3 regions of the Anaerospora sp. genome follow, and region 3 is predicted to be linked to each of the others. Evidence: riboswitches for the same ligand, from Rfam matches in the RefSeq annotation. Region 3 holds a riboswitch; each other region holds the start of a gene.

Evidence for each region. A riboswitch is a leader RNA that binds a small molecule or an ion and turns the genes downstream of it on or off. The one in region 3 is predicted to bind glycine.
Region 1: it holds a riboswitch for glycine, as region 3 does, so the genes downstream of both, gcvT (glycine cleavage system aminomethyltransferase GcvT) here and RTR76_RS14720 (aminotransferase class I/II-fold pyridoxal phosphate-dependent enzyme) in region 3, are expected to answer to the same signal.
Region 2: it holds a riboswitch for glycine, as region 3 does, so the genes downstream of both, RTR76_RS16780 (ABC transporter substrate-binding protein) here and RTR76_RS14720 (aminotransferase class I/II-fold pyridoxal phosphate-dependent enzyme) in region 3, are expected to answer to the same signal.

Annotation. Positions count from the first base shown of each region.
Region 1 is NZ_DALZUO010000003.1:157,041-163,464, forward strand. Features, by position in the region: gene RTR76_RS04335 (acyl-CoA dehydrogenase family protein) at 1-229, shown strand, start outside; gene RTR76_RS04340 (hypothetical protein) at 263-1,516, shown strand; glycine riboswitch at 1,727-1,816, shown strand; gene gcvT (glycine cleavage system aminomethyltransferase GcvT) at 1,968-3,083, shown strand; gene gcvH (glycine cleavage system protein GcvH) at 3,118-3,504, shown strand; gene gcvPA (aminomethyl-transferring glycine dehydrogenase subunit GcvPA) at 3,505-4,854, shown strand; gene gcvPB (aminomethyl-transferring glycine dehydrogenase subunit GcvPB) at 4,857-6,308, shown strand; gene RTR76_RS04365 (lipoate--protein ligase family protein) at 6,296-6,424, shown strand, end outside.
Region 2 is NZ_DALZUO010000025.1:28,633-35,056, reverse strand. Features, by position in the region: gene RTR76_RS16785 (oleate hydratase) at 168-1,748, shown strand; gene RTR76_RS16780 (ABC transporter substrate-binding protein) at 1,839-3,005, opposite strand; glycine riboswitch at 3,167-3,269, opposite strand; gene RTR76_RS16775 (trimeric intracellular cation channel family protein) at 3,424-4,056, opposite strand; gene RTR76_RS16770 (hypothetical protein) at 4,204-4,599, shown strand; gene RTR76_RS16765 (AIR synthase related protein) at 4,609-5,352, opposite strand; gene RTR76_RS16760 (indolepyruvate oxidoreductase subunit beta) at 5,520-6,125, opposite strand; gene RTR76_RS16755 (thiamine pyrophosphate-dependent enzyme) at 6,122-6,424, opposite strand, start outside.
Region 3 is NZ_DALZUO010000019.1:68,026-74,449, reverse strand. Features, by position in the region: gene RTR76_RS14735 (L-lactate dehydrogenase) at 1-344, opposite strand, end outside; gene RTR76_RS14730 (methyl-accepting chemotaxis protein) at 495-2,207, opposite strand; gene RTR76_RS14725 (iron-containing alcohol dehydrogenase) at 2,506-3,705, shown strand; glycine riboswitch at 3,903-3,981, shown strand; glycine riboswitch at 3,987-4,088, shown strand; gene RTR76_RS14720 (aminotransferase class I/II-fold pyridoxal phosphate-dependent enzyme) at 4,204-5,463, shown strand; gene RTR76_RS14715 (MATE family efflux transporter) at 5,614-6,424, shown strand, end outside.

The sequences.
Region 1 (6,424 bases), on a different contig from region 3:
CAGCGGCAAGGACTATTCGGTAGACACCTCAATTGCCAAGCTGTTTGTAACAGAGGCTGCCAATGAGGTATGTCACAAGGCGCTGCAGATTTTCGGCGGACATGGCTATATGAAATATAACGAGGTTGAGCGTTTGGCCCGTGATGCCAGATTAATGGATATCGGCGTTGGTGCCTCAGAAGTGCTTAAAATGGTGGTTGGAACCACTGTTGCTAAAAGATATGGATAAATAGCGAATAACGTTTAGTGAGGAGGACGGCAAATGGAATATTTACCGCAGCGGCGCTTTGACAGTAAGCTTCTCACGGGAGCTGCCGGTGTTTTGATTTGTTTTGTTTATGCCATGCTGTATTGGCCGGTTTGGGCTTCTGTTGCCAAGGCATTGATCGGCTTTACTGCAACTGCAGGTTTGCAGGCTGCAGATCCGGCCCTGGGCAAAAAATATATTGCCGCATTTGCTGAAGGCACCTTTTTCTGGTGCAGCATCAGTGCGTGGATTTGGCAGACGCTGATTTTTGGCAACTATGGAAAGTACAGCCTTACAGCCCGCCAGCCGATAGCAGGAATTTGGTATACCCTTGTTAGTTTTATTTGTGGAATAGCAGCGTATCTGCTATTGATTTCATTTATCGGTATCTGGTGGAAGCCTTTCAATCTGGCAATTATGTTTGCTCCTAAGAATGGAGAGGAACTGAAGCTGGCTCTTGAAGGCTGGGAAACGGCTAATTTTTATGTACTGCCTGTGATAATTGCCCAAATTCCCTTTGTATCTCTCTTCCAGAAGAAACCCTGGGCAGGTAACTTGAAACCGCCGCTTGACGGGTTAGCAGTGATGATGACAAGCTCGTTTTTTGCGCTTCTTGTCTGGCTGGCTATGTTTATTCCCAGTTTTATGCAATTGCAGCTGGGCGGACATGCAATCACCAGTCAGCCATTGGGATCGTGGCCGGCGGTGCTCGCTTTTTGTCAGGGCTTTATTTTCTGGTTTTTAATCCCTGCAGAGGGTGGTGAAGGCTATCCCTATAAATACTTCACTGATAAACAACCCTGGCTGGGGCTGGTCGGTTTGGTCATTGCCTTTATTGGCGGAGGTTTAATTACACCGCAGATATATCTTGCAGCTATTGCGGCTTTTTCTATTAATCCAGGCGTCAACCCTTATGTAACGGCTGCTTCCCTGGAACTTTCACTTATTGTGACAATGCTATGCTGGCATCATTTGTTTGACGATTATCCAGGTGCAGACAAGGAACCGAACCTGGTCAAGCGGGTTCTTACGCGGGTGGCAATCTGGCTGGCAGGTGGAACGGTATTTGGTCTGCTTTGGCTTAATATCTATAAAATACTGCCTTTTGCCGGTAATGACATGGGCATGGGATTTCCTGTTATGGGAATTTTAGCCGGTCAATTTGCCCTTCTCATGGTCTTCTTGTATTTTAATACGTTCTTTGATAAATGGCCTCTCGTTTATACGAAAGCGGTGTCGCCAAAGGTACCGCATTCCATTAATAAATAGCAAAAAAAATAGACCTGCAGGCTGCTATTACAGTCTGCAGGTCTGTTTTTTTATAGTAGTCATATCTGGAACTTTTGCAATCAAAATGGGCATTTGCCTGGTGTGTTAGTCGTATATATAAATAATAGATTGTATTTTCTAATAATATGCCAGTATCTGGGAGGATTTTGGCTTCGATCTGACGAACGAATTGGTAATTTCATATCTTGAATGATGGTTAGGGGAGAGTCTGCCAATGGCAGCGCCGAAGGAGCAACAACCGCAAAAGAAACTCTCAGGCAAAAGGACCTTAACCTGACAAACTCTGGAGAGCACCGCAGCTGCGGTCACCGAAGGGGAAGCCGGTTTGGGCAATCTCTCAGGTAAAAGGACAGAGCAAGCGTTAAGCTTGTTCTGTCCTTTTTGTATTGTGCATTTTGGAACATACTACCCAAGTAAAAAGGAGGCTATTATGACGGAAAAAAAGACACCTCTTTATGATGTTCACCTGGCAAGTGGAGCCAAGGTCATTGAATTTGGCGGCTGGCTGATGCCGGTCCAATATTCGGGAATACTGGAAGAGCACCGAGCAGTGCGCACGGCAGCTGGTCTTTTTGATGTGTCCCATATGGGAGAGGTTGCGGTCAGTGGTCCTGAGGCAGATGCCTTTATCAATTGCCTGGTTACGAATGACATCAGTGCGCTGCACATTAATCAGGCCATGTATTCACCGATGTGTTATCCGGACGGTACCGTTGTAGATGATTTGTTGATCTACAGGCTTGGTGAGCAAGAGTATCTGCTGGTTATTAATGCAGGTAATATTGAGAAAGATTTAGCCTGGATTAAGCAGCAGGCTGATGGTTTTCAGCTAGAGCTTAAAAATCTGTCGGCTGTCATGGCTCAGCTGGCATTGCAAGGGCCTAAGGCGGTACAAATCCTGCAGACACTCGTGAGCTCCGATTTACAAACCTTAAAATATTACTGGTTCTGGCAGGGGATGAATATACATGGCATTAGCTGCCTGATTTCCCGCACCGGTTATACCGGAGAAGACGGTTTTGAATTGTATTGTCCGGCTGAAGCAGCTCCAGCTCTATGGCAATTTCTGCTGCAGGCCGGGGCAGAATACGGACTCATTCCTGTGGGGCTGGGAGCCAGAGATACACTGCGCTTTGAAGCGGCATTGCCGTTGTATGGTCATGAACTGTCAGACCAAATTACGCCCTTAGAAGCAGGACTGGATATGTTCGTTAAGCTGACAAAGGCGGGCTTTACCGGTTTAGAAGCGCTGGCTGCTCAGAAGCAGAAAGGAATTACCAGGAAAATAGTTGGACTGGAAATGACCGGCCGCGGTATTGCCAGGGCTGGCTACACTTGTGTTGCTGACGGTAAAACAATTGGTACGGTGACAAGTGGCTCTTTTGCCCCGACAATAGGCAAAAATTTGGCACTTGCCCTGCTGGATATTAATTATATTCAGCCCGGTACTGCAATTGGAGTGGAGATAAGAGGAGGCGTAGTTGACGCAGTTGTGGTCAAAAAGCCGTTTTATCGCCGCCCGTCGCCAACTGAAGCTGCAAAGTAACGAAAATGCGACTTAGAATAAGGGGGATATAAAAATGGAATTTCCAAAAGAACTAAAGTACACCAAGGATCACGAATGGGTACGGCTGGAAGGCAAGCGGGCAGTAGTGGGAATTACCGCATTTGCCCAGAGCGAGTTAGGTGATATTGTGTTTATTGAAGTGCCTCCTGTAGGCAAAAAAATCAGCATTCACAGCAACATGTCAGTGGTCGAATCTGTTAAAGCCGTTTCAGATATTTATGCGCCGTTGACCGGAACAGTAGTGGAAATTAACGAACAGCTGGCTGATCAACCGGAGCTTGTTAACCAGGACCCGTATGGAGAAGGCTGGATTGCCGTACTGGAATGGGAGAATAACGATGAAATAGCTCAGCTAATTGATGTGGAGCAGTATCAGGCATTAGCGCTGGGGGGGAAATAAATGGCCGGTCATCATTACCTGCCGAATACCCCTGCCGACCGTCAGGCTATGCTTAACACAATCGGCGTTCAGTCAGTGGAAGCGCTTTTTGCCGATATCCCTGCCGATATACGCCTTAAACAGCCGCTAGAGCTGCCTTCTGCTGTCAGCGAGCTGGAAATCCTGCGGATGATGCAGCAGCGGGCCGGGCGCAACAGCAATGTTGATGATTATCCTTGTTTTCTGGGAGCCGGGGCGTATGATCATTTCATTCCGTCAGTAGTCTCTCACCTGGCAGGGCGGGCCGAGTTTTATACGGCATACACCCAGTATCAGCCGGAAATCAGCCAGGGTGGGCTGCAGGCGCTTTGGGAATACCAAAGCTTTATCTGTGAGCTGACTGGCCTGGAGGTTTCCAATGCTTCTTTGTATGATGGGGCTACTGCTACAGCGGAAGCCATGAATTTGGCCTGCGGAGTAACGGGCCGGAAAAAAGTGCTGATTAGCGGCGCTGTTCATCCTTTTTATCGTCAGGTAGCGGCAACCTATGCACGCGATCTTGGGTTTGCCATTCAAATTCTGCCGGTAGTTGAAGGCAAAACGGCAGCTGACCAGGCAGTGGCTTTACTTGACAGCGATACTGCTGCTGTTATCATGCAGACGCCTAATTTTTATGGCATTATTGAAGATATGGCAGGGTTCGGTGAAGCCGTTCACCGCCATGGCGGGCTGTTTGTTGCCGTCGTTAACCCCACCTCACTTGCTCTTTTGCAGCCGCCTGGTGAGTATGGAGCTGATATTGCCGTTGGTGAGGGCCAGCCGCTGGGCTTGGGACTTAATTTTGGCGGTCCCTATCTCGGTTTTATGGCAGTTCGTGAAAAATATATGCGCCGCATGCCCGGCAGAATTGTCGGTCAAACCGTTGATACCCAAGGGCGCAGAGGCTTTGTGCTGACTTTGCAGGCACGGGAACAGCATATTCGCCGTGAAAAAGCGTATTCCAACATTTGCTCCAATCAAGGCTTGTGTGCTGTTATGGCAGGTGTTTATATAGCCGCAATGGGACAGCAAGGACTGCAGCAGATCGCGAATACGTGTATGCAAAAAGCGCACTATACGGCGCAGCGTATTGCCGCTATCCCTGGTTACAGCCTGGCTTACGGCAGCCCGTTCTTTCATGAATTTGTCGTGAAGACACCTCGTTCAGCAGCTCAAGTTAACAGGGCTCTTTGGGATAAAAGCATCATCGGCGGACTTGATCTGGCAACAGTGGATGCGGCAAAAGCGGATCAATTGCTGCTATGTGTGACTGAAAAGCGGACAAAAGCGGAGATTGATGAGCTTGTGTCTGTATTGGAGGGGTTGAAATGAGCTTGCAGCAAGGAAAACAGGTGATTTATGAAATGTCACGGCCCGGTCGCACCGGCTGCGACTTGCCGGCCCTCGATATACCGGAACAGCCTGCAGCAGCTTTGATCGGCGAACAGCTGCTGCGCGCCGTACCACCTCATTTGCCCGAGGTGAGTGAGGTCGCCGTGGTTCGCCATTACACCGGTCTCTCACGCCGCAATTATGGTGTAGACAATGGATTCTATCCCCTTGGCTCGTGCACGATGAAGTATAATCCCAAGATTAATGAAGATACTGCCCGTCTGGCCGGATTCAGCAAGATTCATCCTCTCCAGCCGGAACATACTGTTCAGGGAGCCCTGTCCATTTTATATGAGCTGCAAACCTATTTGTCCCATATTGCCGGGATGGATGGCTGCACGCTTCAGCCGGTTGCCGGGGCCCATGGAGAACTGACTGGTTTAAAATTAATTAGAGCCTATCATCAAAGCCGGGGCGAAAACCGGACCAAGGTAATTGTACCGGATTCGGCACATGGTACCAATCCTGCGACCGCAACTGTCTGCGGACTGGAAACAGTTGAAATAAAATCAGATCCGGATGGCAGTGTGAACATTGAGGCGCTGCGGGCAGCTGTCGGACCGGACACCGCGGCCTTTATGCTGACAAATCCCAGCACCTTGGGGCTGTTTGAAACCAAAATTGCAGAAATTGCCCAAATCATTCATGATGCAGGCGGCTTATTGTATTATGACGGCGCGAATGCCAATGCCATTTTGGGGATAACCCGGCCGGGTGACATGGGCTTTGACGTTGTTCACTTTAACCTGCACAAGACTTTTTCTACTCCGCACGGCGGCGGCGGTCCCGGATCAGGGCCGGTGGGAGTAAAAGCTAAATTGCTGCCCTTCCTGCCTGTTCCTGTAGTTGAGTTTGACGGCGAGCAGTATTCCCTGCAATATAACAAGCCCCAATCGATTGGTAAGATCCATAGCTTCTATGGGAATTTTGCCGTCCTGCTGCGGGCCTATACCTATATTCGCATGCTGGGGCCGGATGGGCTGCGCCAGGCCAGTGAAGATGCCGTGCTTAACGCCAACTATATCATGCGTTCACTGGAGGATTGTTATCAATTGCCTTTTGACAGGCATTGTATGCATGAGTGCGTGTTCGCCGGGCTGAAGGAAGAAGCTCCTGGTGTAAAAACGCTTGATATTGCAAAACGGATACTGGACTATGGTTATCATCCTCCGACCATTTATTTTCCGATGATTGTTCATGATGCACTGATGATTGAGCCGACTGAAACGGAGAGCAAAGAGACAATGGATGAATTCATTGCCGTCATGAAGGAAATTGCCCGCGAAGCAAAAGAACAGCCCGAACTGGTCAGCCAGGCGCCGCACTCTACAGTGGTCAGCCGTCTTGATGAAACGCAGGCAGCCCGTAAGCCGGTAGTGCGGTGGAAGGAGTAATGGGTATTGACGGCAAGTGGCGTGTGATTTTTGACAAAGCCCGTCATGGTGCCGCAAATATGGCAATTGACGAGGCGATTGTCGAAGCTCACTCTGCCGGTTTGGTACCGCCAACC
Region 2 (6,424 bases), on a different contig from region 3:
CAATCAGCATTACTTCTTCAACCATCAACAACTTAATCAAATGCAAGAAACATACCAAAAAGCAAAGGATAAACGACTACAAGCCGGTAAGTTAATTTATTAAATTGTATACACGCTTTATTGTCAGCTCATAATAATGATACGTTTTAGAACAGGAGGATTTTTCCATGGGACAAACAGAAACTTGTAAAGCCTATTTTGTCGGAGCTGGCGTTGGTTCTCTGGCCGCTGCAGTATATTTGATCAGGGACGCCCATATTCCAGGCAAAAACATAACAATTTTTGAGGAAATGAATATAACCGGTGGAAGCTGCGACGGTACGGGGTCACCGGAAAAGGGCTATATGATTCGTGGCGGCAGGATGCTTAATGACGAAGCCTATGAATGCACCTGGGAACTGTTGAAATTCATTCCTTCCATCAGCAATCCTCAAAAGTCAGTCCGTGATGAAATTATTGAGTTTGATAGGAATGTCCGCACTCATGCAAAAGCACGACTAATCGACGGGGACGGAAAGATCATCGATGTATCTTCTATGGGTTTCAGCAATAAAGACCGGATTGACATGTTGAAGCTTACCGTTACGCCAGAAGAAGCCTTGGGAACAATAACGATTGAACAGTTTTTTTCGCCATCATTTTTTAAAACGAACTTCTGGTACATGTGGGCTACTACCTTTGCCTTCCAGCCTTGGCACAGCGCTGTTGAATTGAAACGCTATATGCTTCGCTTCATGCATGAATTCCCCCGTATTCAAACATTAGAGGGTGTAACCCGCACTCCCTACAATCAATACGACTCCATTATTTTACCCCTGATAAAATGGTTAAAGGAGCAAGGTGTTGTCTTCTCAATGAATTGCCGGGTAACTGACCTTGATTTTAAACCGGCAGCTGCTGAAAAAACCGTAGAATGTATCCACTATACAGCTAACGGCACACAGCAAAAAATACAATTGCAAGCTAATGATCTGGTCTTTGTCACTAATGGTTCAATGACCGAAGGCTATACGATTGGCTCAATGACCACCGCTCCCCGCTTAGGTTCAAAGGGTGCCTCCTTCAAACTATGGGAATCAATTGTAAAAAAACACCCTGATTTAGGTAATCCCGCCCCTTTTGTCGATCATATTGAAAAATCGTTGTGGGAGTCCTTTACTGTTACTTGTAAGGATCCGATATTTTTTGACTTAATGGAAAAGCTTTCGGGAAATACTGCCGGAACTGGAGCTCTTGTAACTTTTAGAGATTCTAATTGGTTTATGTCTATTGTCTTGGCCTATCAACCACATTTCATTAATCAGCCGGAGAATATTAATGTCTTCTGGGGCTATGGTCTCTTTCCAGACAAACAAGGAAACTTTGTACCGAAAAAGATGTCCGAATGTACTGGTGAAGAAATATTGACTGAACTATGCTCTCATCTTCGCTTTACCGACGAGCTTCCGTTCATTCTTAAAACCTCCAATTGCCTTCCTTGCCTGATGCCTTTCATTACCAGCCAGTTTATGCCTCGAGCAAAAGGTGACCGGCCCCTTGTAGTGCCACCAGGGTCAACAAATCTCGCCTTTCTCGGACAATTTGCAGAAATACCGGATGATGTGGTATTCACAGTAGAGTACTCTGTCCGTTCTGCACAAATTGCAGTATATTCTCTTCTTAACTTGAGCAAAGAAGTTGTTCCCATGCATCAGTATCAGTACGATACACGTGTTCTGTTTGACTCTTTTATCACCTCCTTTAGGTAGACAGCTTGGATAACTAAAACACCCGGAAAACAGCTTAAAGCTCTTTCCCGGGTGTTTTAGTTATCCGATCTAGACCGGTATCATTTATTGCTACGGTTTTACAGTTGCCTTAAATACTTGTTTTCCTTCTTTCATCTCAATTATAACAGCACTCTTTACTGCATCATGAGTCGTGTTTAAAGTAGTTGCACCTGTAATGGCAGGATAGTCTTTAGTCTGAGCCAATGCTTCCCGGATTTTACCTGGTTCTGCACTATTAGCTCGTTTAATAGCATCAATCAGCACATTCGCAGCATCATACCCCAGAACAGCCATCGCATCCGGCGCCTGTCCGTATTCTTTCTTGTAGGCCTCGACGAATGCCTGCGAAACCGGACTGGTATCATCAACAGAATAATGATTGGTGAAATAGGTATTGTTTAAAGCGGCAGCACCGGCAACTTCCGCCAGCTTAGGAGAATCCCAGCCATCACCACCAACTACCGGCACGGTAATCCCAAGCTCGCGAGTTTGCTTGACAATCTTGCCTACTTCCTCATAGTACCCGGGAACATAAAGCACATCCGGATTGGCAGCTTTTACTTTTGTTAAAATCGCTTTAAAATCCTGATCTTTTTGTAAGTAAGCTTCTTCAGTGACGATTGACCCGCCCCCTTTAACAAAAGCTTCTTTAAAGAAAGCAAGCAGTCCTTTGCTGTAATCACTGCTATTATCAACCAAAATAGCAGCTTTTTTGAGGTTTAATGTATTGAGAACAAAATTAGCCCCCACTGTTCCCTGAAATGGATCAATAAAGCATACACGAAAAGTATACTCTTTCACTTTGCCTGTTTTGTCATCCACCGTTACTTTTGGATTAGTTGCACCCACGGCCAGAAAAGGGACTTTACTGCCTTCGGCTACGCTGGAAGCAGCAATAGCATTGGAACTAGCGAAAACACCAGTTACTGCAGCAACTCGGTCCTGGGCGGTAAGCTTTGTCATCGCATTAGCCGACTCAGAGGGCTCACTTTTATTGTCACCAATCACTGCCTGGATTTGTTTGCCCAGAACCCCACCTTTAGCATTTGCTTCTTTGATTGCCATTTTTGCGCCATTTGCTGCCGAGGTCCCCATCGTGGCATTAGCGCCGGTCATTTCGTTTAAAAGACCAATTTTAATATCATTTGAAGCCAATCCGCCACATCCGGACGCAATACCGGTCAGCAGCAGCACCGCCACAATTAACGCACTCAGTCTGAAGTTCCTTTTACTCATTACAAACTCTCCCTTTTTCTGTAGATTCTCTTTGAGCCGTTTTCCGAAGACTTCACCGAAGGAAGACCATTCTCTGCATGCAAAAAATAAAAAGAGTCAAATCATAAGATTTGACTCTGAAGAACAACAAATAAGTATCCCTGCAAAAAAATGCAGTGAAACAAACGTGCTCTGTCCTTTTGCCTGAGAGTTTCATCGGTAAGTATACCTACCGACTTGCACCTTCGGCGCCCTGCTAAACAGGGGCTCTCCAGAGTTCCATCCGTTTACGGTTGTCGCAAAAAACATTACATCAACTGTAAGTTATACGAGTTTCCGTGTACTTCATATGGACACAAATATTAAGTTTTCATCACTTTTGTCTATAATAATAGTAAAATCAGCTTTTGTCAAGTAATTTCAACATCGTATCAGTCTATTACTCTTTAGCAGCCTGGTTATTTGAGTTAATTCCAATAACCGGAAAATTCCATTGGTACTTCATGCAGCAGAGCCGCAGGCCTGTCGTTATACAAAAACAGAGATACATTTGTGCAGTCCCGGTAAGATAAAACTGTGAATAATAAAAGCTTATTGCACCGACAATTGTTGCTATCGCATATACTTCCTGACGAAAAACATATGGAATTTCCTTAACAAACACATCGCGCATAATACTTCCGCCAATACCTGTAATAACAGCAACCGTTGTTACAATAAACAAGGTATTGAAATTATGCTGTATCGCTAAATTAGCACTGGTGGCAGTAAAGGCCCCCAAGCCGATTGCATCAAATACCTGAATCATATTTTTGTATTTTTCTAACCAACGATAGCTAAAACACACGCCAACTGTTGCAACTGCACTGATCATAAAGAAAGTTGGGTCACGAAAGGTAAGCGGCGGCGTATTGCCGATAATCACATCACGCAATATCCCGCCGCCTACAGCTGTCGTCACAGCCAATACCAATACGCCGAAAATATCCAGCCGCTTTTGTATCCCGGTCAGCGCTCCCGATACTGCGAAGGCAATTACGCCAGTAAATTCTACTATGTTCCAGGTTGTCATTTCATACTCTCCCTTTACTATGGTCACCAGTGACTCTATCGGTCCATTTTATCATATGCCGCGTAAATTTAGAAGGGACTAAAGTAACCTCTCTTCAGGTAGAGTAATAGAATACTCCAGATGTATTTGGGGGAGGTTTTAACTAAAATGAGACCAAAGCTCTGCATGGGGCTGATCATTATTTTCATCTGTATGGCTGCGACAACAGCTACCGTACTTGCCGCACCGCATTTGTCCTGGTATACACAAGCATTAGACTATGATGAGACAAATGCTTTGATTATTCAAGGTTATTTAGAAAATGATGGAACAGTAGTAATTGACAGGGTTAACCTGCTGACACTAAATATTTATTTTAAACAAAAAAATACTGATTGGTGGTTTGCCAATCAGGGAAATTGGGAGAACATTCCCGTCTATTTACAACCAGGTGACACTCACAAGCTAAAATTGAGAATCGTCAACCCTAGATATTATCAATTTGATGATTGGAAAATTACCGGAAACGTGAATTATCATATTATACGAACTGCCGACTTATAATCAGTTCAATTATTCCCGACAAACTTCACCTACTACTTCCATATTGACATCAACATTCATCTGATGAAAGTACTCTTTGCCAATCGCTGCAATAACAGAAGTGCTAGGTCCTCCCGATTTAGCAATATCTAATTTTGCAGCTGGATTAATCGTAAGTTTCATGTGATTATTTCTTGCTAATTCCTGCATCTCATAGCCGATTCCTCTGGAACCGACCGGGATAATCTCATATACTTCGCTTTCCTTAAGCAACCGCTTGATTAGATTGTAGTTAATACGATCTTGGGGCTTGCTTTCTAGGACCTCCCGGCCAACCTTCGGCTGCCCCAGAACTACTAATAAGGCTTGGTTTTTTATATTGTTAACTTTTAGCTGTTCATTTTCAATAATGCCGACTGCAGTAATCCCCAGTGCGGTTACCTCTGTAGGGAAATTTTCTTCCGTACTGCCGGTCAGCACCACATTACTGATTCCAGCCGTCTTAAGCTCTTCTTTAATACCTTCAATCATATCTTTACCGGTCACATTCATTTCGTTACAAATTGTACTAGTCAGGCATATCACTTCCGCACCTGTGCATAGCACTTCCAGGAGAGCTACTCTTGCCGTATATTTCCCGGTAATGAAGGGTGAAGCCTGCAGTACATCATGTGCTTTCATCCCCACACCTCCGCAGCTGTCACAGGCAATCACCATCGTTCTCCCCAACCCGATATCTACCAGGGTTAAATCTCTTATTTTTTTCACATTCATATCTTGTACTTTTTCACACCTTTACCATAACATCGACCATTGTAACCAGATAAGAATTGCTGCTATTTATAGTTTTCCGTCCGCTTATAATAACATATACGGACTACTAAATTCAAATCAACTTACGGCACAACAAAAAAACCGGGATACCCGGTCTTTTTTGTTGCTTATTTTGCTTGCAGTACTTGAATCAGTTCACGACCTCTGTTGAAGGCTTTCACATCGTCAGTATGATAGCTTTCCTTGATTTGAGATAACAGTTTACTCAGCACTGTTTCAGGCTTAAGCAAAGCATTGATCTCCGTAAAAGCGCCAAGCATCACAACATTAGTAAGTAATACATCGCCAAGCTCACTTGCCGCCTGCGTAGCATCAATGAAATAACCTTTACCATCCAGTAGACCGATGGTATTTATCATTTCCTCCTGTGTGGGATAGCGGTCTATATTAAGCTTAGCAAGAATGGTGGGCACGGGAGCTGTATTAATGATATATTTTCCCTGCCTGCTTAGCAAATTGATATAACGCATTGCTTCAAGCGGCTCAAATCCCAGCAGAACGTCAGCCTGGCCTTTAGGTACCAGCGGTGAATAGATTTGCCGATCACTGCTGATGCGCAGATGAGAAAGCACCGACCCTCCCCGCTGTGCAGCACCTTTCGTTTCGGTATTTACTACAGTAAAGCCTTCATCCATTGCACACTTCGCAAGGGTTTGGGATGCAAGAATATTTCCCTGTCCACCCACACCGGCAATTACTAAATCCAGCTTCATTCAATCGCCCCCCTCTTGCATACCCAGCTGCAGACGCCGCAGCCATTGCAGCTGCTTTGATCAATAAGAGCCTTTCCGTCGCTGATCGTAAGCGCAGGGCAGCCAAAAGTACGAACACACAGACTGCAGCCATTACATATATCCTGATTTACATGAATCTCCCGGGAAACATACGATATTTTTCCTTCTCGCCCAAACTTTAGATAACACAAGGCTTCGGCAATAACAACTTTTACGTCCTTTTCCCTAGCAGCTTCAGCCAGCACTTTAGCCGTCTCTTCCACCTGATAAGGATTACA
Region 3 (6,424 bases):
TACTTGGTAATGGAAGTCATGACATCTTTCATTACCTGCACATTTTTCCCGGCGAGCGATAAGCGGTCACCCGGCTCGCCGGGCATAATGCTCGGGCCTGCTGCAATGATAATGACATCAGCATCTTTGCATTCCTCATATCCTCCGGCATGGACGTAGCTGTTGGGGCTGAGGCTGAAAGGCGCTCCATGGCTGGCATCAAGTGCTTCACCCAAAGCTTTGTTTTCTTTAATGTCAATGACGGCAATCTCAGCCGCCAGGTTTAGGGATAAGGCGGTATTCAACACTGCTGATCCTACATTGCCGATACCCACAATCGCTAATTTTGTCTTTTTCGTACTCATGTGATCTCCTCCATTTAAAAAATACAAATGTATTTTTCTTGCGAACGGAATTTGTTCTACAGTTGGATATATTATAACGTTTTGTCTTAAGTGTGTCTACCAGTAAGGGAGAGCGGCCAAGGAAGAGACAACCCCATTTATAACCGCATCCTAAACGGTAAATTGCCCTACAGCTTGTTCTAATTGGCTGGAGGAAGCAGTTAAGGCTTGGCTTGATGCCGTTATTTCTTCCAGCGCGGTAGACTGTTGCTCAAGGGAAGCGGCAATCGTTTGTGTCTGCCGCTGAATTTCGCTGCTAATCGCATCAACATCCTGCACAGCACTCAAAACCTTGGTTCCATCTCCCATGAGAAGCAGCAGTGTTTGAGCAGAGGCTCTGGCAATTTCGGCGACGCCGCCAATTTCCTGTGTTATTGTTTCAAAGGCGATGCCAGCCTGCTGGACAACTTGTGCGCCTTTTTTGACTTCTAAGGCACCTTCGGTTATTGAGGTGACGGCTAAATCTGTCCGGGTTTGGATCTTATCGATAATGCCGGTGATTTGCTGAGCGGCTGTTTGTGACTGCTCTGCGAGCTTGCGGACTTCATCGGCAACTACGGCAAAGCCCCGGCCTTGTTCGCCGGCGCGTGCGGCTTCAATAGCTGCGTTAAGTGCCAGTAAATTGGTTTGATTGGCAAGCCCGGCGATAACGGTAATAATTTTACCGATTTCGTATGAGCTTTCACCTAATTCGGCAATCACTTTTGCCGACTCTCCGGTCTTGCGCTCGATGTTATCCATTTGTCCGATTGCCGTTACGATCGCCTGATTACCGTCTGTAACAATTGTCAGCGTGCGGCTGGTAATATCCGCCGTTTCTTGAGCGCTGTTTACACCGTCCTGAATACCTGCAGTTATATTTTCAACTGCTGTTAATACTCCGGCAGCAGTTTGTGATTGACGCTGTGTACCTACGGCAGCTTGGGCAGTCAGCTCTGCTACCTGGTTGGCCGATTGAGCCGATTGCTCCGCGCTGACCGTTAGTTCTTCTGCTGCAGCGGATACTTGCTGGGCAGAAAAGGCGAGCTGCTTGATTAACTGCCGCAAATTGTCGGTCATATCATTTACCACAGAGGCTAATTGGCCTAATTCATCCTTTCTCTGGATGTCGATTTTTTTGGTCAAATCACCACCGTTATTGGCCATTTCCCGTAACTTATCAATAATGCTTTGTAGTGGATTTGTGATCGTTTGCCTTGAGAACCAATACATGAAGCCTATCGTAACCAGGCTTAGTAATAGGTTTGCGAGTAAAATAGAGTTGGTCACGGTTGCAACCGTTTCCTCCACATCATCAATGTTGATACCGGTACAAATCACCCAGCCCCAGGGTTCATAAAGCTTGGAATATACCCGGCGGTGTAATGGCTCGGTAACACCTGGCTTGGCATACCATAAATTAAGGTAATAACCGGACTCTTTATTTTGCTGTGCACCTGCTATGTATTCGCGAACGGTATATGTTCCTTTACTATCTTTTACGTTGCTCCGGTCTTGACCGACAAGTTTTGGCTGGTCGCCGTGCATAACATTAACCAGATTAGTGTTGTCAATCCAAAAGTAGCTGTTCTGGGCATAACGTATCTTGGTCGTAGCTTCTATTGCTCTAGACTGCGCCTCTTGTGGCGTAAGTGTGCCCTTTTCGGCTAGTGAAGCATAGTACCCGATAAGAGAATGAATACTTTCCACATTTGTTTTCAACTGAAGATCTTTTTCCCGGTAAATGCTGCTGCGTGCCTGAGGAATGATATAGAAATAGCTGAATAAGGTAAATAACACAATAGGGACAATCGTTACAACCATTAATTTACTGCGTATCTTCATGCTAGACTCCTTTGCTACATACAATGTAATGAAATTCATTAGATAATGATAGTTATTATCGGAAAACTCTTAATAAATTTCATTATATTGGTAAAGAGCAGAGATGTAAAGTTAAGAAATAACGCTAATGTTTAACTTCGTGAGAAAAATAGCGATACAGCAGGTAAAACTACTTAATCAAGTTATTTTTTTCACAAATAATGTTTGCTTTTTGTGATACCGTTTCGTATACTGAATTTGAAGTACATGGAAATTATTAGTAGATGTTCAATGACGTGTTGAAAGGGTGGGATTACTCATGTGGGAAAATCAAATTGATATTCACAAAGTAATGGAGATCCGATCGAGAACAACGGTTTATTTAGGTGTTGGGGCAATTCAAAAGGCTAAGGATATTGTAATAGCTCTGGCAGCAAAAAAAATCAGCAAGGCCGTCATTATTACCGGTAAGGGATCGCACATTAAGACAGGTGCCTGGGATGTCGTCAAAAAAGCATTAGAGGAAACAGGCATTGAGTATATTTTGTATAGTAAAATTACGCCTAATCCAACTGTAGATCAAGTAGACGAAGCAACAAAAGAGGCTCTTGCTTTTGGAGCTCAGGCTGTTATTGCTATTGGCGGCGGCAGTCCGATTGATGCAGGGAAAAGTGTTGCCGTTCTACTTGCTTACCCTGATAAAACAGCGAGAGATTTATATCAATTTACGTTTAGCCCTGAAGAGGCTGTTCCCATTGTTGCTATTAATTTAACGCATGGTACCGGTACTGAGGCAGATCGCTTTGCGGTTGTGACCATACCGGAAAAAGAATATAAGCCGGCAATTGCCTATGACTGCATTTATCCGTTGTATGCGATTGATGATCCAGCCTTAATGACAATGCTGCCTCCCGATCAAACGGTGTATGTATCGGTTGATGCGGTTAATCATGTAATAGAAGCGGCTACCACTATTGGTGCCAATCCCTTTGCTATCAGCCTGGCACGGGAAACAATCCAGTTAGTCCATACATATCTGGAGGACGCAAAACGTGATCCCAAGGATTTAAAAGCTCGCTACTTCCTGCTCTATGCATCGCTGTTAGCCGGTATTTCCTTCGATAATGGCCTGCTTCATTTTACGCATGCCCTCGAACACCCGCTGAGCGGAGTTAAGCCGGAATTAACGCATGGTTTAGGGTTAGGTATTTTGCTGCCTGCAGTAGTACAGCAGATTTATCCTGCCAAAGCGGAAATCCTTGCGGATATTCTTGCTCCCATTGTTCCTGGCTTGACCGGAGCACCTGATGAAGCCGCCAAAGCTTATGACGGTCTCAAAAAGTGGCTGCAAGAAGTTGGCATTAGTGGCAGCCTGGCGACAGAAGGTTTTACAGAACAGGATTTGGATAAGTTGACTCAATTGGCCTTTGAGACGCCAAGTCTGGAATTGCTGCTTAGTATGGCGCCGGTAGCGGCAACCAAGGAAACAGTATGGCAAATATACAAAAACTCGCTGTAGTTTGAAAAAATAATGCGCTCTGCCGGGGATATTTTCTCCGGCAGAGCGCATTTTCGTGCCAAAATCTGTGTCAGTGGAACCGTCCCCGTGACAGCGGGGGATGAGGAGATAAGTGGATTTTTACTTGTATTTTTTCAGACAGTATTTTATAATAATGGCAAAGAGTATTCTCACAAACGACAAATGTATATATCCGGATGAATGTTGCGGGAGAGCGGCTGAACAAGCCCGCCGAAGAAGTGAAACTTTCAGGCACTCCATTACTGAGTAAAACCGCAAAGGGACGGAACTCTGGAGAGACTCTCTTACAGGGAGAGCGCCGAAGGGGAAACCCAGCAGATTCTGCTGATAAATCTCTCAGGCAAAAGGACAGAGAACTTTGTACGCTGCAGTATTTCATTGTGCTGCCGTATTTTAGCGTCCGCTCGTCTTTCCAGAGTCAAATCAATTGATTTGACTCTTTTTATTTATGAATGGTTCCAGAGAGAGGGAGAAAATATGAGTAAACAAATGCCAATTGCAGCGCCGCATACCTGGGGTAAATATACCCCTGATAAGATTTTCACAGTTGTTTCAAAAGCTACACAGGCCAAAGAGGCCTACGGCAGAGAAGTAGTTGTTAATGGGGCACCAGGTACATTTCTTGATGAGACGGAAACAATTTACTGTCTTCCGACAGTTGAGTCCGTATACCGCAGTATTCCTATGAATGAGGTAGTGGCCTATTCACCCTTAGAAGGCGCTCCTGATTTTCTGGAGGCTGCCGTACAGCATGTTTTTCGTGAGTTTCGTCCTGCTGCTCATATAAAGGCAGTAGCAACGCCCGGAGGTACAGGTGCGCTGCATAATATTGTAGCGAATTATACATCAGTTGGTGATGCGATTCTTTCCAGTGAGTGGTGCTGGGGACCATACAAATCGATTGCTGAAGATGCGCTGCGTAAGTTTGAAACGTTTTCACTTTTTGCCGGTGACCGGTTCAATCTTGAAGAATTGGAAGAAAAAATGACAGCTCTCCTTGCAAAGCAGGAGCGGCTGGTTGTTATTTTGAATACGCCCTCCCATAATCCTACCGGTTATTCAATGACAAATGATGAGTGGAAGGCAGTGCTTAACAGTGCTAAAAAGCTGGCAATGCCAGGCCGCTTTATTATTCTGGCAATTGATGTGGCTTATTTGGACTATACGGAGGACCAGAGTGCCAGCCGTTCCTTTTTTCCGCTGTTAGCTGATTTGCCGGAAAATGTTCTGCCTATTATTTGCTTCAGCATGTCCAAAAGCTTTACACTTTATGGTCAGCGGGTTGGTGCCATGATCGGCGTGTCACCAAATGCTCAGATTGCGGATGAGTTTTTTGAAACGAACCAAATTACCTGCCGGGCTAGCTGGTCGAGTATCAATCGAGGTGCTTCCAAAGTATTGGCGACTATTTATGCTAATCCAGAGTTGATTAAACAATGTGATGAAGAGCGCGCAGCTGCGCTGAATATTATCAAGTCACGGGCCGCTTTATTCAGTTCAGAGGCTAAAGCTGCAGGGTTGGAGTTCTTGCCGTACCGTTCCGGGTTTTTCCTCACTATTCCCTGCCAAAAGCCGGAAGAAGTCTGCCAGGTACTGAATAAAGCAAATGTCTTCCTTGTTCCGCTTGCCAAGGGGATACGCATTTCAGTTTGTGCTGTTCCAACAAGCAAAATGTCGGGCTTAGCAGTAAAGATAAAAAAGGCGATCGAGCGGGTTACTGTTCAAGGCAATCAATAAACCTTGAGAGAACAAGAAGGACTGTCTCATATTTGAGGCAGTCCTTCTTATTGTGCTAACTTCCGGTAATAACGAGGAATTGATAATTCCCTGCTGTTGGTGGTAAAATAAGTCATTCGTGTAAAAATAGATACGCCCCCGGAGGTAGGTATGGATAAATCAGTTGCTTTAGGAGAGCAGAAGATACGCACGTTGTTATGGGATTATTCCGTTCCGGCAATTATCGGAATGGTAGTTAATGCATTGTATAATGTGGTGGATAGTATTTTTGTAGGACAAGGTGTAGGAGAGATTGGCTTAATTGCAGTTACGATTGCCTTCCCGTTAATGATGATTCTGATGGCGGTGGGAATGTTTGTGGGGCTGGGAGCAGCTGCACTTGTCTCAATCCGTCTGGGTGAACAGGATAAAGCTGGCGCAGAACTTATTTTAGGCAATGCGTTGACAATGGTTATCGGACTTGTGATCATTACGACCGCAGGTGCACTATGGTATCTGGAGCCATTGCTGCTGCTGCTTGGCACAACACCGGATGTGCTTCCTTATGCCAAAAGCTTTATGACAATTATCCTGGCAGGCAGTGTGTTTATGCATGTCAGTTTTGGCTTAAATGGGATCATTCGTGCCCAGGGAGACCCTAAGACAGCATTGCTGACCATGCTTATCGGAGCTGTTTTAAATACGATACTCAATCCGCTGTTCATCTTTGGACTGCATTGGGGGATTGAAGGCTCAGCTTGGGCGACCGTTTTTTCGCAGGCAGTGGCAACGGTATGGGTGCTGACTTATTTTATAAAAGGATCGGGTACACTGAAACTAAAGCGGCGGTACTTAGCTGTTCGCAGCGAAGTAGTAATCAGTATTGCTAAAATCGGGTTGGCTCCTTTTTTACTGCAGATTGGCAACAGCCTGGTAATCGTGGTATTAAATTTTAGTCTTTTAAATTATGGCGGTGCTTTAG